DNA from 2 places in the Variovorax sp. UC74_104 genome. Region 2 is predicted to be linked to the other one. Evidence: predicted binding sites of a transcription regulator. Region 2 holds the regulator's gene; the other holds the start of a gene.

Region 1 (14,935 bases), on a different replicon from region 2:
CGCCGCAAGACGAGGCGCCCGGATCGGACGCGTCAGGAGCAACTGGTTTCCTGGATGCCGCAGAGACGATCCACCCAGACGCGGAAACGGCCCGGCGGCAGGCCTGCGCGCGCCGCGGGTTGGACCTTCAGCGCGGCGCGTTCCTGGGCGGGGAAGCGCTGATCCGTGAATTCGACTTGCGCCCATTCGCCCTGGCAGTCGCTCAGACGGGCGGCTTCGATGAAGCTGTCGCCATCGAAGGTTTCGCCGTCCCCGATGCGCAGATGGACCGCGGCGTCACGGGCCGGTCGCGCGCGGCCCGCATCCGCTTGGGATTTCACGGTGAGCTTGCTGCCGCTGACCCATCCCCTGCCGCTGTACATCGGCCGCGCCGGACGACCGGCGAGATCGGCGTTGTCCCTGGCGTTGCGGATCAGGAACCAGCCCTCGCGCACGCCGGTGATCTCCACCTCGACTCGGACACCGTAGTTCATCGTGGGCTCGACGAAGGTCGGCGGGAGCTTGCCCAGGACCTTCGCCGCAGTGCTCGGCGCCTCGCGGACGTTGAGACCGGCCGGGTCGGTCTCGGCGACGAAGGCACCGAAGTTGCAGGATCTGGCCGGTGTCACCGACGGCGACTCCGGGCGCGAAGCACCGTCGGCGGGACCGGCGGCGTTCGCGCCGCTGGTGAGCGAAGCCAGACCAGCAGTGACAGCGATCAGGATCGCCCTGTGGAGGTGGAAATCAGCAGCCATCGGTAGCCGTCGAGAGAATGTGGTGGAACGTCGGCCTCTTCTACACCATCAGCCCGCCCTGCGACGCGCAACCAGGAGCACCAGCCAGGCCACCGCGAGCAATACCGCCCACGTCGCCAGGTAGCACCAGCCCGCAGGCCCCGAGTGGCCGACGGACTCCCAGCCCGTGGTGGCCTCCCACCATGACCAGAAGGGATACAGGACGAGTGTGAGGATCGGACCGGCCGGCACCACCCAGGCAAGGGCGATCAGCAACCGCAGCACGCGGTGGCGTTGCGCGGGTGGCGCTGGCACGGGATCGGAAGGGCGCGGCATGGCCCCATTCTGGTCGGCTCGCTGCTTTTCTGAAAGGGTCGGGCGCCCTCGAGTCAGGGCACTGCCGGAAGCCACCGGCGAAACTTGCGGCGCTACCGCCAGATTGACGTTCATGCCGCGCCGCTCTCTCAGGTTGGCTGCATCATCTTCGCGACCTCGCTCATTTCGTTAGCCGCGCCTATTCATATTCTGTGGTTCCCAAGCGAACCAGACGCTGACCACTCGGACCCGGGGAGCCATCACCTTCTTCCAATTCGTGCTCGAGTTCGCCGCGCAGCAGCTCACGCGCTGGCGCCGGCAACCGACGCAGCAGAGGCAGGCGAGATAGCAACGCGCGAATCTGGGCCGGCGTGAGCGTTTCCAGCAGGGCCCTGGCCGCAGTACGGGCCACGCCGGGCGCAGGGTCCGACAAGCTACTGGTCAATACCGGCATCACACGCTTTGAGGTGAAGAAACTCAACGCCCACACGATGCGTCGGCGCACATAGGGCTCACGGTTTTCCAAAGTGCGGATCAACGGCTCAATGGCTTCGCTATCGCCAATCGCAGCCAGTGCCAGCGCGGCGTTGGCGCAGCAATCATCGTCCTCGTTGTCGAGCTGCGCTATCAACGCGGCGAGTGCACGGCGATCCGGCAGATCGATGAGCACGTCCGTCACCTCCCTCGTCAGCTCGTTCTCACTCAGCAGTGGCAATAGCAGCGGGACCGCATCATCGGCGAGACTACGGTAGGCGAGTGCCTGCACCGCCAGCTTGCGAGCATGGAGGCCCGTCTTCCCAGACGACTGAAGTAGACGGAGAAATACCGGCGGAATCGGCGCGCCCGCTTCGAACTTCAGTGCCTTGATCGCGGCATTGCTTATCTCGGCAACGGGGTCTTCGAGCAGCTCGGACACGAGCGGCGACAAGCGCTCTGCAACGCCTGGGCCTGCAAGCGGCAATGCCTCCAGCGCCGCCACGCGGACATTTTCAGCTGGGTCGCGCAGCGCAGCCAGCCAGAGCGGAAGCGAAGCAGCGCCAGGCTGCTTGTCGAACAGAGGGGCCAGCGAGCGGACGGCACGCTCGCGGACTTCCTCATCGGTATCCGTCAGCATCAACGAAACGAGTTCAAGCCGATGCTCCTCAGGCAGCGAGCGTGAATCGCCAAGCGCCAGCGCGGCGGCCAGCCGGAGCCTCAAGTCCTCGGCGCGAGCGGCCAATCGGAGCGCATCCAATGCCCGGGTTCCGTCGAGGTAGGCCAATGCATACAGCGCATTCTCTCGAACCTCCAAGTCGAGATCGTGGTGGAAAACGCGGATCAACGCATCGAATACGGACCGGACGGGCAGGTCGAAGTCTTTGAGCGCGATCACGACGTTACTGCGCACATCGGCATCCGTATCGCGCAGTGCGACCAACAGCGGTTCAATCGCAGCTGGGTCGCTGAAACGCAGACCTTGGGCGGCGGCAGCGCGCACACGGGCATCCACGTCCCGCAGGCCCGCTGTCAACGCGTCGAATGCCGCCGTGCCGACGCCCCTATCCTCTTCGTCGCCAAACCAGCACATGGCGTTCCATCTTGTGGCTGGAAGGGGATCGCAGGCGGCTTCGACAAACACCTTCGTCACTGCATCCCCTCTCAATCGAGAATCTGCCAGGGCAGACAAGGCGGCACTGCGCATTTCTTCATCCCCGTCGGCCCACAGCGGCAACCAGGGTGCAATTTGCCCGGCGACGTCAGTCGCTTGTTCGGCCTCTTTTTCCGCGGCCTCTATATGTGCTTGATCCAGCATTCAAATAGCTTATTTCGTGAGGCTGACGCGGCCGGGCAGGTTTTTTCGCTGCCGGCCAAGGTTCTCACGGTATTCCGTAGGGCCGAGAGAGATTTCGATCCGCTTCTGGTTGTACCAACGGACGTAGGAAGCAACCGCTTCGATGAATTCCTCAACGGTGGTGTTCGTCCAGTTTCGAGGATAAAACAGTTCGGTCTTAGATCGGCCGGGGCTCGCTCAACGTAGCGGACGCCTTCGGGCAGACCTCCGTTGGCGTCGAGGACTACCGCACCGTGACCGTCGGCTGCAGTTATGGCTTAGGTGTGGTTAAGGCCTACGTCAACTACCTGCGCCATCGACTAGGACGCGAGCGGCAGATGAACGCACTGATCGGTGCGTCGGTCCCCGTCGGCGCGGGGCAGCTCCGGGTATCGTTGCGCGCGCTCCGAATGCTCCGGCCCAGGCCTCGAGACCGGCGGCACGGCCCGCCAGTTCGCCTTCGGCTACGCACACAACCTGAGCAAGCGCACCACGCTGTACAGCACCTACTCGCGCATCAGCAGCCGCAGAAATGCCGCCTGCGTGGTGGCCGACTCGTCGCCCGCCGGTGTGGCGGGCCGACGCTCGTCGGGCCTGCACTTCGGGGTGAACCACGCCTTCTGAACGCAGCCTATGAACCGACCGATATGACATCTCGAGCGAAAGCACGGTGCAGACACCCACCGAGATGATCCACGACGGCATGACGAAGACCGCGCAGCTCGCTGTGTCGCGCGGCCTGGCGGAATTCCCCCCTGCTAAGAACATCACGGTGAACAGCGCACTTCCGGGTGCGAGGAAATGCCCGGCGTCGGCGACTTCGTGGAAGGCATGACGCGCTCGAACGATAAGAGCTTCTAGCAGGTCGAGGCGGAGTTCTTCGACCAGGTCCGCCCAACCTCGATGATCAAGCGCTTCGCATCGCCACAGGAAGTGGCCGCTCTGGTGGCCTACGTGGCAAGTCCGCCCGCTTCGGCGATCACGGGGCAACCCTTCGCGTCGACGGCGGCATCGTCAGGAGTCGCTTCTGCGAACGCTGGCCTTTGAGTTCGTACGAGATTCCCCGCGCTGCCTTCGAACTGCTCGCCCGGCCTCATATGACAACGCCATCCACAGGGGGCGAGGCAGACCGCCCGACGCGCCCGCGGGTCGCGCAGCGCCTGAACGCAGAGCGGTTCTCGATTCGATCGTTGGGACTGGAAACCGAAAAAAGAGGACTTGAGTGGTATTCAAATGGCTGTATAAATATACAGTATGCCGCTCGACCCGCCGCCTTTTGCCGAACTGCATTGCCGTTCCAGCTTCACCTTCCTCGTGGGCGCCTCTCAGCCCGAAGAATTGGTGAGGAGGGCCGCGGCCAAGCTCTACACGGCGCTGGCGATCACAGACGAATGTTCGGTCGCTGGCGTGGTGCGGGGGCACCTGGAGGCGCGCGAGTGCGGACTGCACTTCATCGTCGGCAGTGAGATCCTGTTCAAGACCAGCGGCGGTGCACAGTTCGCGCGCCTGGTGCTGCTTGCGCAGGAGCGTCTCGGCTATGGAAACCTCTGTGAGTTGATCACGCTGGCGCGACGACGGGCCGAAAAGGGGTCCTACGACGCACGCGTGGCGGACCTCGAGGGCAAGTCTCCCAACGCCCCACACCTGGCGGGTCTGCCAGGCTGCCTGGCCTTGCTGATCCCGGAGAAGGACGGCACGGTCGAAAGTATCTTCGGGCAATGCATGTGGCTGCGGACCTGGTTTCCTGAACGTGCATGGGTGGCAGGGCCGCGGCCGCTGGAGATCGATGACGACTTGCGCTGCTGGACCGTCGAGGAGGCCGTTGCGCGCGCAGGTCTGCGCATCGTGGCCACGGCCAGCCCGCTGATGCACACACGCCTGCGCAAGCCGCTGCAGGACACCCTCACCGCAGTGCGTCTCGGCCGGCCGGTCCAACGCTGCGGCTACGACCTGCACCCGAACGGCGAGCAGTACCTGCGCGGGCGCGCCATGCTGGCCGAGCAGTTTCCGTCCGACTGGATGCGCGAGACCCTCAAGGTCGCACGGCGCTGCACGTTCTCGCTCGAGGAACTGCGCTACGAATATCCGGAGGAACTGGTACCGGCCGGAGAGACTGCCGCTTCGCACCTGCGCAAGCTCACCTACACCGGCGCCCGAACGCGGTTCCCCCGGGGGTTGCCGGTCCAGGTTCGGACGCAGATCGAGCACGAGCTGAAGATCATCGCCGAGCTGCAGTACGAGGCCTATTTCCTCACGGTCGAGGACATCGTGCGCTTCGCGCGGTCCCGCAACATCCTCTGCCAGGGCCGAGGCTCGGCCGCGAATTCGGCGGTCTGCTACTGCCTGGGGGTCACCGAGGTGGACCCTGCGCGCATGAACGTTCTCTTCGAGCGCTTCATCAGCGTCGAGCGCAAGGAGCCACCCGACATCGACATCGACTTCGAGCACCAGCGTCGCGAGGAGGTGATGCAGTACATCTACCGCAAGTACGGCCGTGACCGCGCGGCGCTCACCGGTGTCGTGACCGCCTACCGCACGAGATCGGCGCTGCGCGATGTGGGCAAGGCCTTGGGTTTTCCGCTGGAGGTGGCCGAGCGCTTGGCGAAAACGGCCTACGGCAACGAGGAACAGTGGATCAGCGATGCCTGCCTGCAGGACAACGCGCTCGACCGCACTGCCCCCCTCGTGGACCTGTGGCTGAACCTCGCGAAATCGGTGCGCGGCTTCCCGCGCCACCTGAGCCAGCATACTGGCGGCTTCGTCATCGCACGGGACAAGCTCAGCCGGATGGTGCCGGTGGAAAACGCGGCAATGGAAGACCGCAGCGTGGTGCAGTGGGACAAAGACGACCTCGACGCACTGGGCTTGATCAAGGTCGATGTCCTGGCCCTGGGCATGCTCACCGCGATCCATCGCGCGCTCGACTTCATCGCGGCCAAGCGCGGTGCACCCATGCGCATGCAGGACGTCCCCGCGGAAGATCCCTTGACCTACGCGATGATCCAGAAGGCCGACACGGTCGGCGTCTTCCAGATCGAGAGCCGGGCGCAGATGACGATGCTGCCGCGCCTGAAACCCGCGCGCTTCTACGATCTGGTGGTGCAGGTCGCGATCGTGCGTCCCGGTCCGATCCAGGGCGGGATGGTGCACCCGTACCTGCGCCGGCGGGCGGGCGAGGAGCCGATCGAATACCCCAGCGAGGACATCCGGATCGCGACCGAGCGCACGCTTGGCGTGCCGCTGTTCCAGGAGCAGGTGATGCAGATCGCCATGCTGGCGGCCGACTTCACGGCCGGGGAGGCCGACCAGCTGCGCCGGGCGATGGGCGCCTGGCGCAAACGCGGCGGCCTGGAGCAACATCAACGCAAGCTGATCCAGCGCATGCTTGCCAAGGGCTACACCCAGGCGTTTGCCGATCGCATCGCCAAGCAGGTCGAGGGTTTCGGCAGCTATGGTTTTCCGGAGAGTCATGCCGCCAGCTTTGCGCTGCTGGTGTACGTGAGCTGCTGGCTCAAGCGGCATCATCCCGATGCTTTCCTTGCTGCGCTGCTCAACAGCCAGCCCATGGGGTTCTATGCGCCGGCGCAGCTCGTACGCGATGCGCGCGAACACGGCGTCGTCGTTCACCCCGTGGACGTCCAGCACAGCGAGTGGGCCAGCACGCTCGAGGAGCCGGCGCAAAGCGCCAATGCATCACCGCGCTGGGACACGAACTACGCCGAGCCGCTTCGCGCAGTGCGGCTGGGCCTGTCGCGGATCTCGGGGATGCGCGAAGCCGTTGCCGAACGCATCGTGCACTCCCGCAAGGCGGGGCGGTTCCTGAGCATCGAGGACCTGACACGTCGCGCGGGGTTGGATGGACATGATTTGAAATGCCTCGCCGGCGCCAATGCGCTGCTGGGACTGGCCGGCCATCGCCCGGATGCCTTGTGGGAGGCCGCGGGCGTGGACACGCGGCCGACGAAGATGTTGAGCGAGGCGCCGACCGTCGAAGATGCCGTGGCTTTCGCGGTGCCCCGGGAGGGCGCCGAGATCGCGGACGACTACGCGACCATGGGACTGACGCTGCGGCGGCATCCCCTCGCGCTGCTGCGAGCCCAACTGTCGGAAATGGGCATCCACACGGCGGAGGACCTTCGCTCGAAGGCACAGGATCGCCAGCGCGTACGCGCAAGTGGCATCGTGACGCATCGCCAGCGGCCGAGCACGGCCAGCGGCGTGATTTTCGCGACGCTCGAGGACGAGACAGGCACGGTGAACATCATCGTCTGGCCCTCGCTTGCCGAAGCACAGCGCAAGACCTTGCGCGGCGCGATGCTGCTGACGGTGGATGGCACCTGGCAATGCGACAAAGGCGTGTATGCGTTGGTGGCCAGCCAATTGCTGGATCACACGGCATTGCTGGGCGGCCTGCGGGTTAGCAGCCGGGATTTCAGATAGCAGATCGGCGGCCTCGAGCGCCGAAACGGCGGCGAGGACGAAACGGCGACGCCGGCATTCGCCAGGTGGGGTTCCCAGCCTGCGCGTTCACTCGTTCGTTCACCTTCCTCCCTCAACTGGCTATGCCACGAACTTGTGCGCGACCGAGGATTGAGAAAAGGAACTCGACATGGCCATTGGCCGTTGATTTCCATCCAGAAGTGACCCAGTCGGGGCGGATAAAACTTGGACTGGCTTTATGCCGCAAGTCCAAGGCTCACCCGGTGTTCGATGGGGCTGAGGGCCCCGGGGAGATCTTGATCCGCTTCTCGTTGTACCCGCGGATGTACGAGTCGACAGCCTCTACGAACCGCTCAATGGTGGCGTTCTTCCAGCCTCGAGGATAGAACAGCTCAAACTTCAACACTCCACCCTTTCAGGGACGCATCGCTCCAGCATCTATCGGATTTGGTCATCGCCGTTCCCGTACTTGGAGTCGTCTCGGGACGACTACCGGTATGCATCATGCGAAGTCCGAATGCTTGCAGCGCTTGCAAAGAAAATAAGACTTTGGATTGGGTTTTCGCACGAAGTCTATTTTTATTCGCAGAATGAGACATTGGCTGATGCGCGAAGCCTCATGAAGAACGAATAGTGCTGATATGGTGCACGGCGTAGTTTTCCTCGTATCCCTGTTGCCTTTGCATGGGACCAACAACGCCCATGAGCCACGCCAAAGTCTTTCCCCGCCATTCCTTCTATTGCGTGCTCGCCGGCATCGCGGCCCTTTACGTCTTCAGCGCCATGATGCTGGTACCGGCCAAGGTCTACATCCTTCCGTACCTCATCACGCCGGACTTCATTCACCGCAGGGGCGCCATCGTCGTTCTCTTCCTGGCCGTTCCCGCCGCAATCTATTTGATCTGCTGGCAGGGCAGCGACTTCTTCGCGTGGCTGCGCGCGCCGGGGGAGCTGTCCGTGAGCAGGCACGGCCTCCAGCTCGGCGACCGCACACTCGCGTTCGCGGACGTCACGCGCTTTCGCCACCGCCATAGCCGCAACCATGTGCTGCTCGGCACTCGCAACGGAAGGATGCTGTGCCTGCGCCTGAACCTGTGGGACGCTCCGGATGCTTTGCTCGCCGAAGTGGAAGAGGCCGTCGGCACCACAATGGCACACGATGTCGAGCGCCGCCTGCATGCGGGCGAGACGGTGAAGTTCGGCGCGCTTGACCTGCAGGCCGAAGGCCTGGTGCACAAGGGCCAGTTGATTGCGTGGTCGACTATCGACACCATCCGCACGCAGTCCGACGAAGAGGGCATGGAGGTGGACGAACACCTGGTCATCGTCGCGCACGGCAAGTCCCGAAAGATCGATCGCTCGAAGATCGACAACGAGCCCGTGCTGATGGCCTGCCTGGTGCAGCGCCTGCCCGCGCACTGAATCTTCTTCCTCCCGCTTTTCTCACTCCGACACGCGCACAGCGCATCAGACAAAAATGGAAATCTACAGCTCCGCCGCCCAGCAAGAGAAGACCCGCCAGGACCACCCCGTCTTCTATTCCCGCACGCGCCTGATCGCCGGCGCCGCGCTCTGGGCGGTGGTGACCGTGGTGCTGGCGGTGCTGTGCATCCGCGCGCAGGACAAGAACATCGGCATCCTTATCGCCGCCTGCTTTGGATTGCTCACGGCATGGCTCACGTTCAAGTGCTTAAACACGCTTCGCAACATCGACCAGCCCGCGTTCGTCGTCGGCCGCCAGGGTCTGACCTTCGAGAACGGCATGCTGCTGCCGTGGGACAACATCGTCGAGAACACCTGGGTCAACCAGAGCTACATGGGCATTCCCATCGGCAGGCAGATCCAGATCAAGACCGATCTGCCCAAGCCGCGGGCACGGGTGCTGCGTCGTGCCACGGGCTTGGAGATTTCGGGCGACGAGTATCTGGCGCTGTGCGACGCCTATCGGTGAGGCGACATAGCCGCGCTCCGCTTCAGTGCCGCTGGTCCGCGCATAGCGGCAACTGAGGACGACAACCACAGGCACGTGTGGCGTAGATCGCTGCAGATTCGCCAAATGACATGTTCGTTCTTGAGGGAATGAGAGGGGGTCCTGTCGTGACCGAGCGCGGCCGTGCGCTGAAGCATGCTGTGGACGGTGTGCCCTTGCGCCTGTCAACCATGACTTGCCGAGCTGCATACAAGGAAAATGTCCCTTGCGAGTCAGCAGACGAGCAATGCGCGGCTGGATATTCATGGGTCGACCGCCCCCAGCTGCGTCTCAGACGCGCGCGAAATCAGTGAAATGATGTGCCGCAGCGCGGTAGCTTCGACGGGCTTGGCGATGATCGCGATGCCGAGTGCTTGCACCTGCTTCAGGCGGTCCGGCCCGGTTTCGCCGCTGATCAGCAAAAGCGGCAGATCTTTATCGAATCGCTCGCGCAGGCGCAGCCCCACATCCGCGCCATTGGCTTCTTCCGACAGGCGATAGTCGCAGATCAGCAGATCGAAACTTTCGCCTGCGGCCTGCGCGCTTTCCATGGCGGCCACCGCCTCTGACTGGCTGCCGACTGCGGTCAGCTGCACGCCCCATGTGGCCAGCAAGTCGGTCATCGCTTTTCGTATGTCGGCCTCGTCATCGACCAAGAGGACACGCCGGGGCATGGCCTTGCGCGCCAACGCAGACACTGCGCCGTGGATGGAGGCCACCACCGGCTGCGTGCCCTCAGGTTCGCAGACGAGCGGCAGGGATATCCTGAACAACGTGCCGCGGCCCGGCCTCGAGCGCATCTCGATCGGGTGCGCCAGAAGTTTCGAGAGCCGCTTCACGATGGAGAGGCCGACGCCCAGGCCCAACGATCGGTCCCGGCCGGGGTTGCCTATTTGATAGAACTCGTCGAAGACGCGCTCCCGCTGGTCGGGCGCGATGCCAACGCCCGTATCCCGCACGTCGATCCACACGCGGTCCTTCCGTAGGCGTGCGACGACGATCACCCCGCCCCTGGGGGTGTATTTGAGCGCGTTGTCGACCAGGTTCGACAGCATGCGCGGCAAGAGTTGGGGATCGCTGCGCACGCGCAGTCCGCACGCGCGAACGCGCAGTTGCAGGGACCGCTGTTCCGCCAGCGCGCCAAAGACATCGTCCAACGACTGAAGAATGGGGTCGAGTGGCACCGGCTGGAGCGTCGGCTTGACCACCCCAGCATCGATCCTGGATACGTCCAGCATGGTTTCGAGGGAATGACTCAGCGCATTCACGGCCTGCATCAGGCGATGGGCGTTCGCACCTTCTGTCTTGCCCTCGAGCTGGTTCTCCAGTGCCGCCCCGAACAGCGAGATGGCGTGCAGCGGTTGACGCAGGTCATGGCTGGCAGCCGTCAGGAAGCGCGTTTTCTCGAGGCTGGCGCGTTCGGTTTCCTGCACCTGCTCCTGGAGCCGGGCCGCCAGGGCCTCGTTCTCGAAGCGCAGGGTCAATGCCTCGGTGAGCTGGTCGGTTTCGTGCATGCCGGCACGAAGCAGCATGGCCAGGTGCACGGCCGCGAAGGCAGCAAGAAAATAATAGTACGTACCGCCTTCATGGATCAGCGCCGCGATCAGGCTGAGCATCGCGCATAGCACATGGCCCACAAGCGCGATCTTGAAGGGCCGAAGCGATTGCACGGCGCGTGCGCAATTCGCCATCATGACAACGATGAGTACAGCGGTCAGGGGCAAATGGCCTGGTTGCACGAAGATCCAGGGCGCCACGCCATCCGCCACGCCGGCCGCAATCGTGCAGATGGTGATGGCTCGCGCCCATCGCTTGCTCTCGGAATAGGGCACCTTGCGCATCCACCGCGGAATCTGCAATGTCACGAGCGACAGCAAAAAGTGAGCTGCGGTATAGATGATGACGGGGAGCCCTGGCAGCTCTGCATACATGATCCCGCCGATCACCAGTACGAACACCATGCGCGAACGAAAGATGGTGTTGAAGATGAGCAGGAACGCTGCGATCTGTTCGCTCAGCACGCGCTGCGCGAGCGGCGCGTTTGACGGTAGCGTGTCCATTGATACTTTCCGGTCCTGTTTACGTCCCAGTCCCTCCTGAAGCAAGAATGGCGCCGCAGCACGACATGTGTGCTGAGCGCTGCCTCGTTGTCGCGACGAGCCGCTTTTGACGAAGCAGGAGGCATTGAAGTTCCCCTTCACCCTGGCTCGCCATGGTTACTTTCGGCACTTTGTTAGCGCCCTCTTCCTTCCTATAGTCCGCGCGGTCCGTATCGGAGTGTGTGGATTCATTTTTCAATCAGGAAGGTAGTAATGAATAAGAGTTCTTGGGCAATGGGAGGAATTGCCATTATTTCGGCCGCGGTGCTGGCTGCTTGCGGAGGTGGGGAAGTGGATCATCCGGAAGCTTCTTTCCGGTCAACCCGCCGGTCGACGGTGGCGGCGGTTCCGCGCCGCCCCCACCAGCACCGCCTGCTCCGGCACCGCCGGCGCCTGCGCCCGCTCCAGCGCCCATATCGGGCAAATGGAGCACACCGGAACTGGTGGAGGCCGATGCACAAGACGTCACCGAGCACCGCATCGCAGTGTCGGCAAACGGGACCGCAGTCGCGGTATGGCTGGAAGATCGCTCTACCGGCACGAGCGAATTTTCCAGCGTGCATGCACGCGCCTACTCTCCGGCAACAGGCTGGGGAGACCCGGTGGCGTTCAATCTCACGGGCAGCAACAGCGCAGGCAAGCCCGAAGTGGCGATCAACGCCAACGGCGAAGCGATTGTGGTCTGGGTGCAGGTCGGGGACCCGGCCGCCGGTACATCGCGCCGCTTCAACATCGCGTCCGTTCGATACAAGGCAGGTGCCTGGGACAGTGCGCCCACGAACCTGCTAAGCGCCAGCGATATCCCGGATGCCGGCTTCTCGATGGACTTGACGGCGCACCAGATCGCGTTGGATGACGCTGGCGATGCGCTCTATGCATTTACTGTCGCAACGATCCTGGACGCGCCGGACGGTGCATGGGCAAAGCGCTACCGCAACGGCGTCTGGGAACCGGCGGCGCGTTTCCTCACCGGCGCCAGTTCGGAAGCACGTGACATCAGGCTTGCTGCGGCCCCCAACGGCCACACGGCAACGGCCGTATGGAAGCAGTACAACAATTCCAGCAACAAGTACCGCGTTCTGGCGAGCGAGTACACCGAGGGCGCGGGCTGGAGCGCAGGCCACGCCATCGACGCCGACCTGGCGCTGGGCTCTTACGACAACCCGCGCGTCGCCATCGCCGCCAACGGCGAAACCACTGCTGTCTGGGAAGCCAGCACGACCGGCGGCACGCGCACCGACGTCTACGCGAGCCGTTTTGCGGGCGGCACCTGGAGCCAGCCGACCGTTGTGACGAGCATTTCCATCGGTCGTGCGGATGGCTTCATCGCCGATCTCTGCAGTGACGCCGCGGGCAACGCCATGCTGGTCACGAAGCCGTACGACCTCGGACAGATCGCAGCCACGCGCTTCTCGGTGAGCACCGGTTGGGCGCAGCCAGAGCGCATTCCTCCGGAGACGCAGAGCTTCATCGTTCCTCAGGCATCGGTCGCCTGCAACACCAAGGGCGACGCGATGGTGTCCTGGCGCGCAGCGCTGGGCCCGACCAACAGCTATGACATCTGGGCCCGCCCTTATGCAGCGGCCAGCGGATGGGGTACGGCCGAACAGATCGTCTCGCTGCCCTCGAGCCCTGGGCTCACGTTGCGCAGCGCGCTGGTGGGCTTGGACGACAGCTCGAAGGCGCTGACGGTCTGGCGTCAGGACAACCAGCCCGGTGTGAGCCCGCCACAAAGCCTGTGGAGTTCCACGTTCAAGTAAGGCGGTGACCGGCCGGCTGACGCCAAGGCTCAGCGCGGCCGCATTCATTTTTTTCTGATCGACGCCAATGCTTCGCTCGCATGGCGTCGCTCGATCGTTTCAAGTTGACTCGTATGAAATCTCTCGTGATTGCCAAGGCCACTGCAATGGCCGCTCTTCTGGTGCTTGGCGGTTGTCAAAACATGCCGGGCCTGGATATGCAGATGGGTTCTTCATCCGCCAAGACCGTGGCAACAGGCAGCGCCGCGGGTTCGGCGTCTTCTGGCGAGAGCGGTGCGCTCGAGCGTTGCGACTCGCCGCTGGGCACCGTTTCGTTGATCGAAAACGTCAACGCGGGCTGGTACACCGTGCTCACCGGCGAATACCGGTTGCCGCCCACGGCGAACCTGTTGCGCCTGCTGGTTCAGCAATCGAACTGCTTTGTGGTCGTCGAGCGCGGCGCGGCCGGCATGAACGCCATGACGCGCGAGCGCGCCCTCATGCAGTCGGGTGAAATGCGCGGCGGCAGCAACTTCGGCCGCGGGCAGATGGTCGCTTCGGACTACGGCCTGTCGCCGGAAATCGTATTCAGCAACAACGACGCGGGCGGGCTGGGCAGCACCTTGGGCGGCCTCATCGGCGGGAGCCGCGGCCGCGTCGTCGCCAATCTTGGCGCCAACCTCCAGACCAAGGAAGCCTCCGCGCTGCTCACGCTCATCGACAACCGCTCGGGCGTTCAGGTGGCGGCCGCGGAAGGCAGCGCTTCCAAGACCGACTTCTCGGGCCTGCTCGAGCTGAGCGGTTCCAGAGGGGGCGGCAACATCGGTGGCTACACCCGCACGCCGCAGGGCAAGGTGATTGCGGCTGCGTTCATGGACTCGTTCAACCAGATGGTGCGTTCGCTGCGCAGCTACAAGGCGCAGGTCGTTCAGGGTCAAGGCCTCGGAGGCGGGGGCCGCCTCGGCGTCGATGGTGGGGCGGCGCCGTCGCAGACCAGCGCTCCCGGGGCAAGAACCCGTCGCAAATAGTGCGTTTGCCATTCACCAGTTGCGCGTGCACATGGCAAGCGGATGCCTGTCATGCGCAAAGCCTCTTGCCTGATGCCAGTTCAGCCATGGCCTGCAGCGGCGCCCGGGCGCTGACTGCATGAGCAGCATCGGGACGTCCGAGCCCTTGCGCTCAGCAGCCGGTGGGGCGCGGTTTCGCCAGCGATCGGCAGCAACGATGACGCAGTAAAGAACCGTTCGTTCAGGCGCATGTCAACCCTGAACTCGTCAGTCCCATCGGCCCGGCGGTCGTCGCGCTGCACGACGGGGAGGCAGGCCGGGTCCATGTTCGGATAGCCGAAGCGCACCAGAGCTGTGCCAAAGCACAGGCAGGTGGATGATGGCGGGCCTGTGACTTGCGTAGACAGCCGCCGCCTGCTCGCGGAGCGCGCGCTGGCTCAGGTTTCTGCCGCCGGACGTCCCGGCGTACTGCCGGCCATCGCTTTCTTGCTTTCATTGACAGGGGCGAGCCCATCAGCGCAGGCTGCTGATGAGCTGCGCGCGGGAACGGATCCCGAGCCTCAGCAAAATGGTGGAAACATAGTTCTTGACCGTGCCTTCGCTGAGTCGGAGCGCCTCGGCGATCTCCCTGTTGTTCTTGCCTTCCAGTATGAGCTGGAACACCGGTAGATGCCGAGGCGAGAGCGTTTCCGATGCACGCTCGGGAAGGCTCGGTCTCAAAGGGGATGGCGTTCTGGAAGGAAGCGGCAGTCCATCCGCCCCACCACTGCCGATCAATCCGCAAGCGCGGATGAAGCTCACGACCTCCTGCAGGTTGGCGGTCTTGGGCAGGAAGGCGCTGGC
Region 2 (14,935 bases):
CTCGTGCAGCTTGTTCCATTGGGCGCAGAGGGCTTCGCGCCCGCGCTCGGCGGCGCCCGCGAAGCTGTCGAGCAGCAGCACCTCGCTGCCCGCCTGTGCGGCGATCTGCGCGATACCGCGCCCCATGGCGCCGGCGCCGACGACGCCGATTCGGGAGTAGTTCACTGTCATTTGCTGGAGATTTTCACTGGTTGGGTGGTATCCGGGCCTGCGGGGCAGGCGTCGACACAGGTGCCGTACGCATCGGCACCGCTGTCGAAGTCTTCGATTTTGCAGCCCCGCGCGGGCGGGGCGTGACGGGTTTTACGCGGGGGCGCGCTTTCAGGGCGCACGACGGCTGCGGTCGATGGCCACGCTGAGCGAAATGGCGATGAGCACCAGGCCGAGGCCGACCCAGCTCATCCAGGCACCGGCGTCGTTGGCGAGCAGCCAGCCGCCGAGCGCCGCGCCGACGGCCTGGCCGGTGTAGATGCCGGAGCTGTTGAGCGCCACCGAGCCCGGCGCGAGCGCGGGCGCAAGGCCTACCAGCCGGGCCTGCTGCGCCGAATTCGTGGAGAAGCAGCCCAGGCCCCAGGGCACGAGCACGACCGCGAGCCAGGCAAGCGTGGAAGCCAGCGGCCACAGCAGCAGGCTGGCGGCGATCAGCACCGTCGTGACCAGCACCATGCGGCCGGCACCCACGCGGTCGATGTACCGGCTGACCACCATGTTGCCGACCAGCCCGCAGGCGCCGAAGAGCGCCCACATCACGCTCAGCGTGGTGGCGTCCGCGCCGAAGCTCTGCTTGAGGATCGGGCCGAAGTAGCTGAACAGCACGAACTGGCCCGCGCCCTGCAGTGCCGTGACCGACACGATGCCCATCAGCACGGGGCTGCGCAGCACGCGCGACCATGCGGCGGCCGTCAGCGCGGCGGGCTTGATGCCGTTCGGCAAGGTGAGCCAGATCGATGTCGCGCTCGCGACACTGAGCAGCGCGATGGCGGCGAAAGCCATGCGCCAGCCCAGGTGCCCGCCGATCAGCGCTCCGATGGGCAGCCCCAGCACCGAGGCCATCGACCACCCGAGAAAGACGAAGGTCACGGCGCGCCCGCGGTGCTCGGGCGGCACCAGCAGGCCGGCGCAGGCGGCAGCCTGGGGTGTGAAGATGGCTGGCGCGATCACCGTGAGCATGCGCACCGGCAGCAGCGCGCCGAAGCTCGGCATCAGCGCGCAGAGAACGTGGCCGGCCGCGTACCAGAGCAGGGTGAGGGCCAGCAGCTGCCGGCGGTCCCAGCCTGCGACCGCGGCAGCCAGCAGCGGTGCACCGATGCACATGACCGCCGCAGCGGCCGTGATGAGTTGCCCCGCCGTGGCGGCCGTGACCGAGAGCGAGGCGCTGATCTCGTTGAGCGTGCCGGGCACGACCATCACGCCCGTGCCGATCACGAAATTGCCGACGAGCAGCGCCCAGAGCGCACCCCTGGACGCTGGCCGGCTCACCGGCGGACCTGCAGCGCGCCGGGATTCACGATGTTCGTGGGGTTGCCGTTGATGTAGCTCACGACGTTGTCGAAAGCCTGGCCGAAGTAGCTCTCGTAGCTTTCCTGCTCGACGTAGCCGATGTGCGGCGTGCAGATGCAGTTCTCCAGGCGCAGCAGCGCGTGGCCCTGCAGCGGCGGCTCGCTCTCGAACACATCGACAGCCGCCAGCCCGGGGCGCCCGCGGTTGAGCGCCGCGAGCAGGGCGTCGGCCTCGACCAGTTCCGCACGCGAGGTGTTCACGAACAGGGCGGTCGGCTTCATGCGCGAGAGGTCTTCCAGCGTGATGAGGCCGTTGGTCTCTTCGTTGAGCCGCAGGTGCACCGACAGCACGTCGGCCGCGGCGAAGAACTCGTGTCGGTTCTGTGCCACCTGGAAGCCATCGGAACGCGCCTTGGCGCAGCTGGCTCACGGCCCCAGATCACGACCTGCATGCCGAAGGCCTGACCGTAGCGCGCGACCAACTGGCCGATGCGGCCATAGCCCCAGATGCAAAGCGTCTTGCCCTTGAGCACCGAGCCGATGCCGAAGTTGGGCGGCATGGAGGCCGACTTGAGCCCCGACTGCTGCCAGGCGCCATGCTTGAGGTTGCTGATGTACTGCGGCAGCCGGCGCATGGCGGCCATGATGAGCGCCCATGTGAGTTCGGCAGGCGCCTGCGGAGAGCCGGAGCCTTCCGCCACGGCCACGCCTCGCTCGGTGCAGGCCGCGACATCAATGTGTCCGGCAACGCGCCCGGTCTGGGAAATGAGCTTGAGCTTGGGGAGCTTCTCGATCAGCTGGCGCGAGATCTGGGTGCGCTCGCGGATCAGCACGATCACGTCGGCGTCCTTGAGGCGAACCGATAGCTGCCCAATGCCCTTCACCGTGTTGGTATAGACCTTGGCCGCGTATGCGTCCAGCTTGGAAGCGCAGCGCAGCTTGCGTACGGCGTCCTGGTAATCGTCGAGGATCACAATGTTCATGGCACGCCATTGTGCCTCGCAGCATTGGAATGTCGCGCCTGCGAACGTTTGGATACCCACCCCGAAGCCGCTCGCAGGGCCGTTCGGGCTCAGTGCAGGCGGGTCGAGCGCGGTGCCGTGGCCATGGTTTCGGCGGCCTCGAGCGCGGCCAGTCGGTCGAGCTCGGCGCAGACATCGGCCATGCGGCCGGAGATTCGGACGCGATTGCTGCTGCACTGCCTGTTCTTGTCGTCGACGACGCGGACCACTCGCAACGGGCGTGCTGGCACGGTGGCCGCCTGGCTGGGCGAGGCACTGCCACCCGAGCGGGCCGTGCAGGCGGGGCGCACCGCTACATAGCGCAGTCCGGCAGAGGATTCGGTCGTGTCGATGTGATTCCCGCGACGATCGCGACGTGCCGGCATCAGGCGGCTGGCCAGCGATTGCAAGGGCATCCAGATATCGGCGATGGCGAGGAGGGCGATTCCCATGTGAACTCCAAGAAAGTAGAGGTTGAACACAGGCAGGATTTCTTGAATCGGCCGCGACAGGGTGATGGCGACTCTTCGCCATACGCCCGCCACCTGTCGAGGCCGGATGGGGATGCGTGCTGCGGAAAGCAGGCCGCCCGGGGCCTACATCAGCATCGTGTTTCGGATGAGTCCGACAGCGAGGCCTTCGATTTCGAAAGGCTCTCCGGGCTGCACAATGATGGTCGGGTAGTCGGGGTTCTCGGCGTGCAGCTCGATGACCTGCTTGTTGCGCTTCAGGCGCTTGACGGTCACTTCGTCGCCCAGCCGGGCCACCACGATCTGGCCGTTGCGGGCCTCCTTGGTGGCTTGCACCGCGAGCAAGTCGCCGTCCATGATGCCGGCGTCGCGCATCGACATGCCTCGCACCTTGAGCAGGTAGTCGGGCTGGCGCTGGAACAGCGTGTTCTCGACGTAGTAGGTCTGGTCGACGTGCTCCTGCGCCAGGATCGGCGAACCTGCCGCGACGCGGCCGATGAGCGGCAGCGCAAGCTGGGCCATGCCGGGCAGCGAGAGCGAGAACTGGTTGCCTTCGCGATGGCGCGTTTCGTTGAGCGAGCGCAGCGCGTCACCCTTGAGGCGGATGCCGCGCGAGGTACCGCTGACGAGCTCGATGACGCCCTTGCGCGCCAGCGCCTGCAGATGCTCTTCCGCGGCGTTGGCTGACTTGAAGCCGAGTTCGTTGGCGATCTCGGCGCGGGTGGGCGGCGCACCGGTACGTGCGATGGCGCTCTGGATGAGATCCAGGATCTGCTGCTGGCGGGCTGTAAGCTTCACGGCGAACTGCATATGTGGTTCCTTGCGGTACTGGCTGGATATCCAGTGGCTGTATTTTTAACCAGTTTTTTTAAGTTGACAAGCCATGGTCAATTCCTCTTCGCCTGAATTGCGCCGACGCGCGGTGGTTCTGGGTACCGGCGGCACCATCGCGGGCCGGGCCGCCAGCAGCGACGACAACATCGGCTACACCGCCGCGCAGGTGGGCGTGGCCGACCTGCTGGGCGGTATCGAGGCGCCTGACGGCGTGACCCTCGAGGCCGAGCAGGTGGCCCAGGTGGACAGCAAGGACATGTCCTTCGACATCTGGCAGCAGTTGGCGCGATGCTGCGCGCACTGGCTGGCGCAGGCCGATGTGGCCGGCGTGGTTATCACGCACGGCACCGACACCATCGAGGAGACGGCGTTCTTCCTGCACTCCGTGCTGGCACCATCCAAGCCCGTGGTGCTCACCTGCGCGATGCGTCCGGCCACCGCGCTGTCGCCGGACGGGCCGCAGAACGTGCGCGATGCGATCGGCGTCGCAATGACGCAGGGCGCCAAGGGCGTGACGGTGGTGTGCGCCGGCGCCGTCCACGGCGGCGTCGACATCCAGAAGGTGCATACCTATCGGCTCGACGCCTTTGCCTCAGGCGATGCAGGACCGATCGGCTATGTCGAGGAGGGGGAAGTGCGCCTCGTCCGCGCCTGGCCGCAGGGGCAGGCTGTGTCGGCGGCGAAGATCCTGGGGACGACCGCGGTGCAGTGGCCCCGGGTGGAGATCGTGATGAGCCATGCCGGTGCCAGCGGGGCGGTGATCGATGCGCTCCTGCTGCCTGGGGGCGCGGAGCCCCTGCGCGGGCTGGTGCTTGCCACTACCGGCAACGGCACCCTTCACCATGCTCTGGAGGCGGCTGCGCTCAGGGCGCAGGACGCCGGTGTCTCGGTGGTCAGGGCGACGCGTTGCACCAGCGGGCGCATCCTCCCGAAGGCCGGCGATCCGCTGCGCGATGCAGGCGCACTGACGCCGGTCAAGGCGCGCATCGCCCTGATGCTCGAACTGCTGGGGTGAAAACGAAACCGCCCCTGTCGAAGGGGCGGTTTTCTTGGAGTCAGGTCAGCTGCTCAACGCGGCCAAGGCCCGCTGCGTGATCTCGTCGACCGTGCCCACGCCTTTGATGGCGCGGTACTTCGGCGCTGCGGCCGGGTCTGCCTTCGCCCAGGCGGAGTAGTAGTCGACCAGCGGACGCGTCTGCTGGCTGTACACCTCGAGCCGCTTGCGCACGGTTTCTTCCTTGTCGTCCTCGCGCTGGATCAGGTCCTCGCCGGTCACGTCGTCCTTGCCTTCCACCTTGGGCGGATTGAACTTGACGTGGTAGGTGCGGCCCGAAGCCGGGTGCGAACGGCGGCCGCTCATGCGCTCGATGATGTCGCTGAAGGGCACATCGATCTCGAGCACGTAGTCGAGCTTGACGCCGGCCGCCTTCATGGCGTCGGCCTGGGGAATGGTGCGGGGGAATCCGTCGAAGAGGAAGCCGCCGGCGCAATCGGGCTGCGCGATGCGTTCCTTCACGAGGTTGATGATCAGGTCGTCGCTGACCAGCGCGCCGGCGTCCATGACCGCCTTGGCCTGCAGTCCGAGCGGGGTGCCGGCCTTGACGGCTGCGCGCAGCATGTCGCCGGTCGAAATCTGGGGAATGCTGTACTTCTGGCAAATGAAGGCCGCTTGCGTGCCTTTGCCCGCCCCGGGCGCGCCCAGCAAAATTAGTCTCATGGTGTCCTCGGACGGTTCTTAGATCTTGTGTCGCGCCGTGCATCGGCCCCGTGGCTGGGCAAGGCGGAGTTGTTTCGAGGATAGCATGCGTGCCCTTGGGGAAATCCCGCTCCTGCAGCCGCCGGGACGCTCAGGCGCCTGCGGCTGCGAAGACCGCGCGCACGCGCGCAAGGTCTTCGGGCGTGTCGATGCCGGGGCCCGGCGCGACATGGCTCACATGCACCGCGATGCGATGGCCGTGCCACAGCGCGCGCAGTTGCTCGAGTGCTTCCGTCGACTCGACGGGCGCCGGGGGCAGCGAAGGAAAGCGCCGCACGAAGCCCGCGCGATAGCCATAGATCCCGATGTGGCGCAGCGGCGCAGGGGCGGCGGGCAACACGGCAGGCGCGGCACCGTTGGCGGAGCCGTCGCGCCACCATGGAATGGGCGCGCGGCTGAAGTACATCGCGTTGCCTTGTGCGTCGAGCACGACCTTCACCACGTTGGGATTCATGAAGTCGCCCACCGAATCGATCTCGTGGGCCGCGGTGCTCATCGCCGCTTCGGCGTGCGTGGACAGTGTGCTCGCCACCGCATCGATCAGTGCCGGGTCGATCAGCGGCTCGTCGCCCTGCACGTTGACGACGATGTCGTCGCCATCGAGCCCGAGTTGTTCGCAGGCTTCCGCCAGCCGGTCGGTGCCGCTCGGATGGTCCTGGCGCGTCAGGACGACCTCGACACCATGCGCCCTGCAAGCCTCGATGATGGATGGATCGTCCCCCGCGACCACCACGCGCGCCGCGCCGGATTCGCCGGCACGCTGCGCCACGCGCACGACCATGGGCACGCCGGCGATGTCGGCGAGAGGTTTGTTGGGAAGCCGTGTCGACGCCAGCCGCGCCGGAACCAGAACGGTGAAGCTCACAGCCCGAGCTCTTCGTCGGAGAGCGTGCGCGCCTCGTTCTCGAGCAGCACCGGAATACCGTCGCGCACCTGATATGCCAGGCGGGCGCTGCGGGACCACAGCTCCTGCTTCTCGGGGTTCCAGGTCAGCGGCCCCTTGGTGACGGGGCAGACGAGCAGTTCAAGCAGCTTGGTATCCATCGAGCGATGATAGCTTTGCGTCGAGGGCGGCGAAGAATTCCGCGGAAGGCACGAACTCCAGCGGCACGGCCAATGCATCGGGAGCCTTGCGCCAGAGCTTGACGGCGTCCTTTTCGGTGCAGACGAGAGGCATGTCCGCGCCAGACGGGGGCTGCCAGCTCTCGAAATCGAAGTGATCGGGCAGCGCGATGGTGTCGGCGAGCGTCAGGCCGCGGTTCCGCAGCATCTCGAAGAAGGCCTCGGGCCGTGCGATCGCCGCCAGTGCGGTCAACGGCCGGCCTGCAAGGGAGGCCAGCGGTACGCGTTTTCCATCGCTGCCCAAGGCGTCGCTCGCAAGCGACCGGGTGGCAGTGTGGCCGCCTGCGAAGGCCGGTCGCGATCCGCTGTGCAGCACCAGGTCGCAGCGTCGTGGCCAGGCTTCGCGCAGCGGGCCTGCGGGCAATCGCCAGCCGTTGCCGATGCCCCGGTCGTCGAACACGCAGATCTCGATGTCGCGCCCGAGCGCCAGATGCTGCAGTCCGTCGTCGCTCACGATGACCTGCGTGGTCGGATGCCGTTCGAGCAGCGCGCGTGCGGCATCGATGCGCTGGCGCGCGACGAACACCGGCGCGCCGGTGGCGTGATGGATCAGCGCAGGCTCGTCGCCCACATCCCGCGGATCGCTGTCGCCGAGCACTTCGCGGCAGTCGTCGGTGCGGCGGCCATAGCCTCGCGACACCACGCCGACCTGCATTCCCCGCGACTGCAGGTGCCGGACGACGGCCATCACCACCGGCGTCTTGCCGGCGCCGCCCGCAATCACGTTGCCGACCACGATCACCGGCACTCGCACGCGCTCGGTCTTCAGCCATCCCGCGCGATAGAGCAGGCCGCGCACCGCGAACAGCGCGGCATAGACGAGAGACAGCGGCCACAGCAGGCAGGCCAGGAGGCCGCGGCGCAGCCAGGCGTCCTGCAGGCGCGAACCCGTGTTTCTGCTGCCGCCGGTAGGCACTCAGTGCCCGGCTTGTGCCGTCGACTGGGCCGCGAAGGTGATCTGCATCAGGCCGGCACGGCGCGCGGCTTCCATCACCGTCACCACGGCCTGGTGCGGGCTGGTCGCGTCGGCGCTGATGATCACCACGCTGTCCTTGCCACCGGTGGCCGCGGCGGCGAGGGCAGCCGTCACGCTTTCCACGCTGCGGTCGGCCACGGCGTTCTTGTTGACCGAGTAGCGGCTATCGGCCGAAACCGCCACGATCACTTCCTTCGGATAGTCGCGCTGCGCATCGACGTCCGCCGTGGGCAGCCGCAGCTGCATCTCGGTGAACTTGCTGTAGGTGGTCGACAGCATCAGGAAGATCAGGATCACCAGCAGCACGTCGATGAACGGGATCAGGTTGATCTCCGGCTCGTCGCGCGCGCCGTGGCGGAACTGCATGCGAGCGCGGCTCATTTGCGCAGTGCGTTGAGATGGCGCGCGAAGCGCTCGCCGGAGAGCTCGAGGTTCAGCAGGTACTCGTCGACTCGGCTGCGGAAGTAGCGCCAGAAAATCAGCGTCGGGATGGCCACGATCAGGCCGAAGGCGGTGTTGTAGAGCGCGATCGAGATGCCGTGCGCCAGTTGAGCCGGGTTGCCCGAGCCCACCGCGCCGCTGCCCGGCGACTGCGAGCCGAAGATCTCGATCATGCCGATCACGGTGCCCAGCAGGCCCAGCAAAGGGGCTGCCGAAGCGATGGTGGCCAGCGCCGGCAGGTAGCGCTTGAGCTTGTGCGCCACGGTGCGGCCGGAGGCCTCCATGGCGGCGCGCAGGTCGTCTTCGGTGCAGCGCGGATTGGCGTTCAGCGCGCGCAGGCCGGCGGCCAGGACCTGGCCGAGCATCGAGTTGCGTTCGAGTTTGGTCACGACGTCCGGACCGGGAATGGCTCCGTGCGACGCGGTGATGGTTTCGTCGAGCAGCTTCGGCGGCAGTACCCTCACGGTCTTGAGACTCGTGAAACGTTCTATAACCAGCGCGAGCGCAATGACCGAACATGCGAGCAAGGGCCAGATCGGCCAACCCGCGGCAACTATGATGGAAAACAAGAAAATCCTCCGGCCCGTAGACTGCAAATGCGCGGCGATTATCCACTGAGCCCACCATCGTCACGCGCCTTGTTTTTGTGTCAGCAAGGACGCACAGATTCTGTGGATAACTTTGTGATTAACCTGCTGCGCAACTCGCCGCGACCCGCATGGGGTGGCCTTTTCGCTGGATCGACTGAATTTTGAGCAGCACTTTTTTCAATGAAATCAATGGCTTGCACGAGAAACCGTGCGCCTGTCCTGCCCTGGGGGCCGAAGCTGGGGGCCATGCCGCCCGTTGTGGAAGAGTGGCATCCGGCCGAGCGGGCGTTTTGTGAACTTGCGTGAACCGAATTCCGCGCCCGGGCCGCGAGTCTGGGCTGTCGGCGCCTTGTGCCGCGCGGTCGCCGACGCGCTCGACGCCCGCTTCAATCCGGTGTCCGTGCGTGGCGAGATATCCGGCTTTTCGCGCGCCTCAAGTGGACATTGTTACTTCGCGCTCAAGGACGAATCCGGCCAGCTGCGCTGCGCGATGTTCCGCCGCGCCGCCGGGCTGCTCGACTTTTCGCCGCGCGACGGCGATCAGGTCGAGGTGCGCGGGCGACTTGCGGTGTACGAGCCGCGCGGCGATCTGCAGCTGGTGGTCGAGAGCCTGCGCCGCGCGGGGCAGGGCGCGCTGTTCGAGCAGTTCATGCAGCGCAAGGCGCGCCTGGAGGCCGAGGGCCTGTTCGATCCAGCGCGCAAGCGGGCGTTGCCGACCATGCCCCGCTCGATCGGCATCGTCACATCGCTGGGCGCGGCTGCCTTGCACGACGTGGTCACTGCACTGCGAAGGCGTGTTCCACACATTCCGGTCGTGCTTGCCCCGGCGGCGGTGCAGGGGGCCAACGCGCCGGGCGAACTGGTGCGGGCGCTGCAGTCGCTCTATGGCCTCGCGCCCGCTGTCGACGTGATCCTGCTGGTGCGCGGCGGCGGTTCCATCGAAGACCTCTGGGCCTTCAACGACGAGGCGCTGGCTCGCACCATCGTGCAGAGTCCGGTGCCGCTGGTCAGCGGCGTGGGGCACGAAACCGACTTCACCATCGCCGATTTCTGCGCCGACCTGCGCGCGCCTACGCCCACGGCCGCGGCGGAACTGGTGAGCGCGCCTCGCGACGTGTGGCTGGGTGCGCTCGATCTGCTCGAGGAGCGGCTCGGCGATGCGCTGGGCAGTCGCCTCGACGTGCTCGGACAGCGTCTGGACCAGGCCGCGGGGCGCCTCGGCCGGCCTTCGAATCTGGTGACTCGCCAGCAGTTGCGCCTTGCGTATCATGCGCAGCGGCTTCGCTACAGCGTGATGTCCAGAAGGGAGCGGCTGACGCAGTTGCCGCGCCAGATCGCCGCTGACTTTCCGCTGAAGATGGGGCGCGCGGTCGTGCAGCGTCGCGATCGGCTGGAGCGCGTGGCCCTGCGCATGCGATTGCTCGATCCGGCACTGGTCTTGCAACGCGGCTATGCGTGGCTGACCGATACAGATGGTCATGCGATCGTCAGCGCCACGCAACTCGCACCGGGCGATGCGGTCAAGGCGCGGCTCGCCGATGGCGAGGTCGACCTGACCGTCGCTTTGGGCGGCGCGACGGGAACGCGTCCGACGCCGTCTCGATAATTACTTCCTAGAATCCTTCATTCCCACAACCAACCCACGAGAAAAAACCATGGAACATGTGCTCCCACCCCTGCCGTACGCCCTGGACGCACTGGCACCCGAGTATTCGAAGGAAACCCTCGAATACCACTACGGCAAGCACCACAACGCCTACGTGGTGAACCTCAACAACCTGCAAAAGGGCACCGAGTTCGAATCGCTGACGCTCGAGGAGATCGTCAAGAAGTCCAGCGGAGGCATCTACAACAACGCCGCGCAGATCTGGAACCACACCTTCTTCTGGAACTGCATGAAGCCCCAAGGCGGCGGCGCTCCCACCGGCGCGCTGGCCAAGGCCATCGAAGCGAAGTGGGGCAGCTACGACGCCTTCAAGGAAGCCTTCGTGAAGTCGGCCGTGGGCAACTTCGGCTCGGGCTGGACCTGGCTGGTGAAGAAGCCCGACGGCACCGTGGACATCGTGAACACGGGCGCAGCCGGCACGCCGCTGACGACTGCAGACACCGCGCTGCTGACCGTGGACGTCTGGGAGCACGCCTACTACATCGACTACCGCAACCTGCGCCCGAAGTTCGTCGAGACCTTCCTGGCCAAGCTGGTCAACTGGGACTTCGCTGCTAAGAACTTCGGCTGATCCCGCGTTCTGCTAAAAACGAAAAAGCCGACCATGGGTCGGCTTTTTGTTGGCTATGGACGGCAGGCGCTCATCGTTTGCCGGCTGCGAACAGCTCGCCGCCGAGCTTGGCGCCCTTCTTGATGTTCTTCTTGGCAAACCAGCCCTGGTTCATTTCGAGCACGTAGCGCACCGGCTCCTGCGAGCAATGCGTGTTCTCGGTCATGGGCTGCATGTCGGCCAGGTTGACGATGCGTCCGTCGTCGGCAACGAAGGCGGCGGTCAGCGGAAGGATCGTGTTGCGCATCCAGAAGCACTGCGTGGCGGGCTGCTCGAACACGAAGATCATGCCTTCGGCCTGGGGCATCTCCTTGCGGAACATCAGGCCGATTTCACGTTGAAGAGGAGTTTGCGCAACCTGCGCGTCGATCTTGTACAGGCCGACCGAAAGTTGGGTGCGTGGCAGGTCGGTCTGGGGTTGCTGCTGGGCATGTGCCTGCATCGTGAACGATGCGGATGCGAGGAGCAGGGAGAGCAGGGCGGCGAGACGCTTGATGAGCATCGGACGACTCTTTCAGGGCGGGGCCAGGGCCCGGCCTGGATTAAAAATGCCAATAAAAATGCCCGCTGATGCGGGCATTGCCGGTGAGCGGGGAAGCTTACACCTTCTTGGCGGCGGCCGTGTGGGCCTTGGCAACGTGGCGAACCTTGTGCTTCTTGGCCGCAGCGTGCTTCTTGACGGAAGCGTGCTTGGCAGCCTTGGCTGCGGGAGCCGGAGCTGCCGTGGTGGGCTCGGCTTGTTGAGCGAAAGCGCCGACGGCGAAGAGACCGGCGACCAGGGCTGCGAGCAGCTTGTTCATGAACATATCCTTTGAAATTCGTTGATCTGGATTGGCCTTCTTGCGGAAGGTAGACATTCAACGGAGGCCGTTTTCAGCGGTTGACAGGACAAAGCTGCCTTTGCACGAAAAAAAAGCGCTCCGAAGAGCGCTTCCTTTGCGGGGCAGGCCGAATTACTTCGGGGTGCCGCCTTGGGTCGACTTGCGCTTGACGCTGCCGTCCTTGTTGCGACGACGCTGGTCGCGGGTTTCAGCACGCTTCTCGCCGGAGGCCGCAGCCTTGTCGGCACCGATGGCGCCGCCTTCGGGGGTCTTGGCTTCGTCGCCAGCCGGAGCCTTGACCTGGCCAGCGGGCTTGGCAGCCTTCTTGGCTTCGGCGCGTTGCTGCGACTTGCTGTTGGTGGCGTTGCCTTGCTCGGGCGTCGTACCGGCCGGGTTCTGGGCGTAGGCGCCAGCGGCGAACAGGCCGGCGATCATGACTGCGAGAATTTTGCTCATTGGTGATTCCTCTATCGAGAATTGGTTGGAAACGCCTCCCGGCGAGCAGAAGGTCAGCCACTAACGACGCCGTTGGGCCGCCGGTTGACAAACGCTTGCTGATGGGTTGCGTCTAAAATGTACAGCGATTTGTTCGCCGGCTGTACAGCGGAATACGCGCCGTGTCTGAATTCGCTGACAGTTCTTAAAAGTACGTCGATCCCGGAGCCTTCCCCTCTCATGACCAGTTATCAGCACATCAAAGTCCCGACCGAAGGCCAGAAGATCACGGTCAACGCCGACAACTCCCTCAATGTGCCTGACCAACCGATCATTCCCTTCATCGAGGGCGATGGAACCGGCCTGGACATCACGCCGGTGATGCTGAAGGTGGTGGACGCTGCGGTGGCAAAGGCCTACGGCGGCAAGAAGAAGATCCACTGGATGGAGGTCTTCGCCGGCGAGAAGTCGACCAAGGTCTACGGCCCCGACGTCTGGCTCCCCGAGGAAACGCTGCACGCCGTGCGCGACTACGTGGTCTCCATCAAGGGCCCGTTGACCACGCCAGTCGGTGGCGGCATCCGCTCGCTGAACGTCGCGCTGCGCCAGGAACTCGACCTCTACGTGTGCCTGCGCCCCATCCAGTATTTCGAAGGCGTTCCGAGCCCGGTGCGTGAACCGCACAAGACGAACATGGTGATCTTCCGCGAGAACTCCGAAGACATCTACGCCGGTATCGAGTTCGAAGCCGAGAGCGAAAAGGCGAAGAAGCTCATCAAGTTCCTGCAGGACGAAATGGGCGTCAAGAAGATCCGCTTCCCCGAAACCTCGGGCATCGGCGTCAAGCCGGTGTCCCGGGAAGGCACCGAGCGCCTAGTGCGCAAGGCGCTGCAATACGCGATCGACAACGACAAGCCCAGCGTCACCCTGGTGCACAAGGGCAACATCATGAAGTTCACCGAAGGTGGCTTCCGTGACTGGGGTTACGGCCTGGCGGCCAAGGAGTTCGGCGCCGAGCTGATCGACGGCGGCCCATGGATGAAGTTCAAGAATCCCAGGACCGGCAAGGAAATCACCGTCAAGGACAGCATCGCCGACGCGTTCCTGCAGCAGATCCTGCTGCGCCCGGCCGAATACAGCGTGATTGCCACGCTCAACCTCAACGGCGACTACGTTTCCGACGCCCTGGCCGCGCAGGTCGGCGGCATCGGCATCGCCCCGGGCGCGAACCTGAGCGACACCGTCGCCATGTTCGAGGCCACCCACGGCACGGCTCCCAAGTACGCCGGCAAGGACTATGTGAACCCCGGTTCCGAGATCCTCTCGGCCGAAATGATGCTGCGCCACATGGGCTGGAAGGAAGCCGCCGACCTGATCATCAGCTCGATGGAGAAGTCGATCGCCAGCAAGAAAGTCACCTACGACTTCGCCCGCCTGATGGACGGCGCGACGCAGGTGAGTTGCTCGGGCTTCGGCCAGGTGATGATCGACAACATGTAGTTGCCGCGCTTCGACGTCCTGGCGGCGTCGCGGCAACACGAGGAGCCCTTGAACTTCCGGAAGGAATTCAAGGGCTTTTTGCTGCTTCTTCAGCCAATTGCGGCGGGCTTTTTTGCCTAAAACTCCTGCCTGGCATGCCGTTGCGGAAATACTGTCGCAGCGGTCGCAAACCCCTTGAATTGTCGGATACGCGCCACCACGTTTTTTTCGCTCGGCACGGCGCTTGCACGCTCTATAGAATGATTTTCATGGCAACGAGAACTCCAAAAACTCCCAGCACTCCGCCGGCCCAGAAACCGGCCGGGGACGACGGAGATTCGGTCGTCCTGGAGCGCCGGCCGCAAAGAACCGCGCCGCCGCAGATGTACCAGGTGGTGATGCTGAACGACGACTACACGCCCATGGAGTTCGTGATCGTCGTGCTGCAGGAATATTTCAACAAGGATCGCGAGACCGCCACCCAGATCATGCTCAAGATCCACCTCGATGGCCGGGGCGTCTGTGGGGTTTATTCCCGCGACATGGCAGCCACCAAGGTCAACCAGGTCATGGAAGCCGCGCAGCAGGCCGGGCATCCGCTCCAATGCGTCAGCGAACCTGTTGCATGAACCAGTTGAATTGCGCAAGCTCCAACCCATCTGAGAACTTATTTACAGCAAGGCAAAAGGAAATCACATGATTGCCCAGGAACTGGAAGTCAGCTTGCACATGGCCTTCGTCGAGGCCCGGCAGCAGCGCCACGAGTTCATCACCGTGGAGCATTTGCTGCTCGCTTTGCTGGACAACCCGAGCGCCGCGGAAGTTCTGCGCGCCTGCTCGGCCAACGTCGACGACCTGCGGGCGTCGCTCACCAACTTCATCAAGGACAACACGCCCCAGGTGGCGGGTACCGACGATGTAGACACCCAGCCGACCCTGGGTTTCCAGCGCGTGATCCAGCGCGCCATCATGCATGTGCAGTCCACCGGCAACGGCAAGAAGGAAGTCACCGGCGCCAACGTGCTGGTCGCGATCTTCGGCGAGAAGGACTCGCACGCGGTGTACTACCTGCACCAGCAGGGCGTCACCCGCCTCGACGTGGTCAACTTCATTGCCCACGGCATCAAGAAGAGCGATCCGCCGGAAGCCGTCAAGGGCAGCGGCGAAGCTCCCTCGGGCGAAGGCGAGGAGGGCGGCGGCGAACGCAACGAGAAGGCGTCGCCGCTCGAGCAGTT

Evidence for each region. The regulator LexA, encoded in region 2, represses DNA repair genes until DNA is damaged. The targets are predictions, from matches to a motif close to ACTGTATNNNNATACAGT.
Region 1: the regulator LexA is predicted to act here: its motif matches at 4,075-4,092, upstream of ACHMXA_RS32695 (error-prone DNA polymerase).

The regions. Positions count from the first base shown of each region.
Region 1 covers NZ_CP171979.1:425,359-440,293, forward strand. Annotated here, with positions in the region: gene ACHMXA_RS32665 (SH3 domain-containing protein) at 33-734, opposite strand; gene ACHMXA_RS32670 (hypothetical protein) at 783-1,028, opposite strand; gene ACHMXA_RS32675 (HEAT repeat domain-containing protein) at 1,228-2,820, opposite strand; partial or broken gene ACHMXA_RS32680 (IS3 family transposase) at 2,830-3,027, opposite strand; gene ACHMXA_RS32685 (hypothetical protein) at 3,193-3,462, shown strand; partial or broken gene ACHMXA_RS32690 (SDR family oxidoreductase) at 3,491-3,866, shown strand; gene ACHMXA_RS32695 (error-prone DNA polymerase) at 4,093-7,278, shown strand; partial or broken gene ACHMXA_RS32700 (IS3 family transposase) at 7,515-7,687, opposite strand; gene ACHMXA_RS32705 (hypothetical protein) at 8,023-8,700, shown strand; gene ACHMXA_RS32710 (hypothetical protein) at 8,756-9,229, shown strand; gene ACHMXA_RS32715 (hybrid sensor histidine kinase/response regulator) at 9,511-11,307, opposite strand; gene ACHMXA_RS32720 (hypothetical protein) at 11,790-13,106, shown strand; gene ACHMXA_RS32725 (peptidoglycan-binding protein) at 13,220-14,113, shown strand; gene ACHMXA_RS32730 (response regulator) at 14,606-14,935, opposite strand, start outside.
Region 2 covers NZ_CP171978.1:4,146,221-4,161,155, reverse strand. Annotated here, with positions in the region: gene ACHMXA_RS19550 (3-hydroxyacyl-CoA dehydrogenase) at 1-171, opposite strand, end outside; gene ACHMXA_RS19545 (MFS transporter) at 322-1,479, opposite strand; partial or broken gene ACHMXA_RS19540 (D-2-hydroxyacid dehydrogenase family protein) at 1,476-2,482, opposite strand; gene ACHMXA_RS19535 (hypothetical protein) at 2,572-2,982, opposite strand; gene lexA (transcriptional repressor LexA) at 3,097-3,780, opposite strand; gene ACHMXA_RS19525 (asparaginase) at 3,854-4,819, shown strand; gene adk (adenylate kinase) at 4,865-5,521, opposite strand; gene kdsB (3-deoxy-manno-octulosonate cytidylyltransferase) at 5,652-6,425, opposite strand; gene ACHMXA_RS19510 (Trm112 family protein) at 6,422-6,604, opposite strand; gene lpxK (tetraacyldisaccharide 4'-kinase) at 6,585-7,598, opposite strand; gene ACHMXA_RS19500 (ExbD/TolR family protein) at 7,599-8,024, opposite strand; gene ACHMXA_RS19495 (MotA/TolQ/ExbB proton channel family protein) at 8,036-8,668, opposite strand; gene xseA (exodeoxyribonuclease VII large subunit) at 8,982-10,295, shown strand; gene ACHMXA_RS19485 (superoxide dismutase) at 10,345-10,926, shown strand; gene ACHMXA_RS19480 (DUF192 domain-containing protein) at 10,997-11,467, opposite strand; gene ACHMXA_RS19475 (hypothetical protein) at 11,565-11,822, opposite strand; gene ACHMXA_RS19470 (cell envelope biogenesis protein TolA) at 11,919-12,242, opposite strand; gene icd (NADP-dependent isocitrate dehydrogenase) at 12,462-13,721, shown strand; gene clpS (ATP-dependent Clp protease adapter ClpS) at 13,970-14,329, shown strand; gene clpA (ATP-dependent Clp protease ATP-binding subunit ClpA) at 14,397-14,935, shown strand, end outside.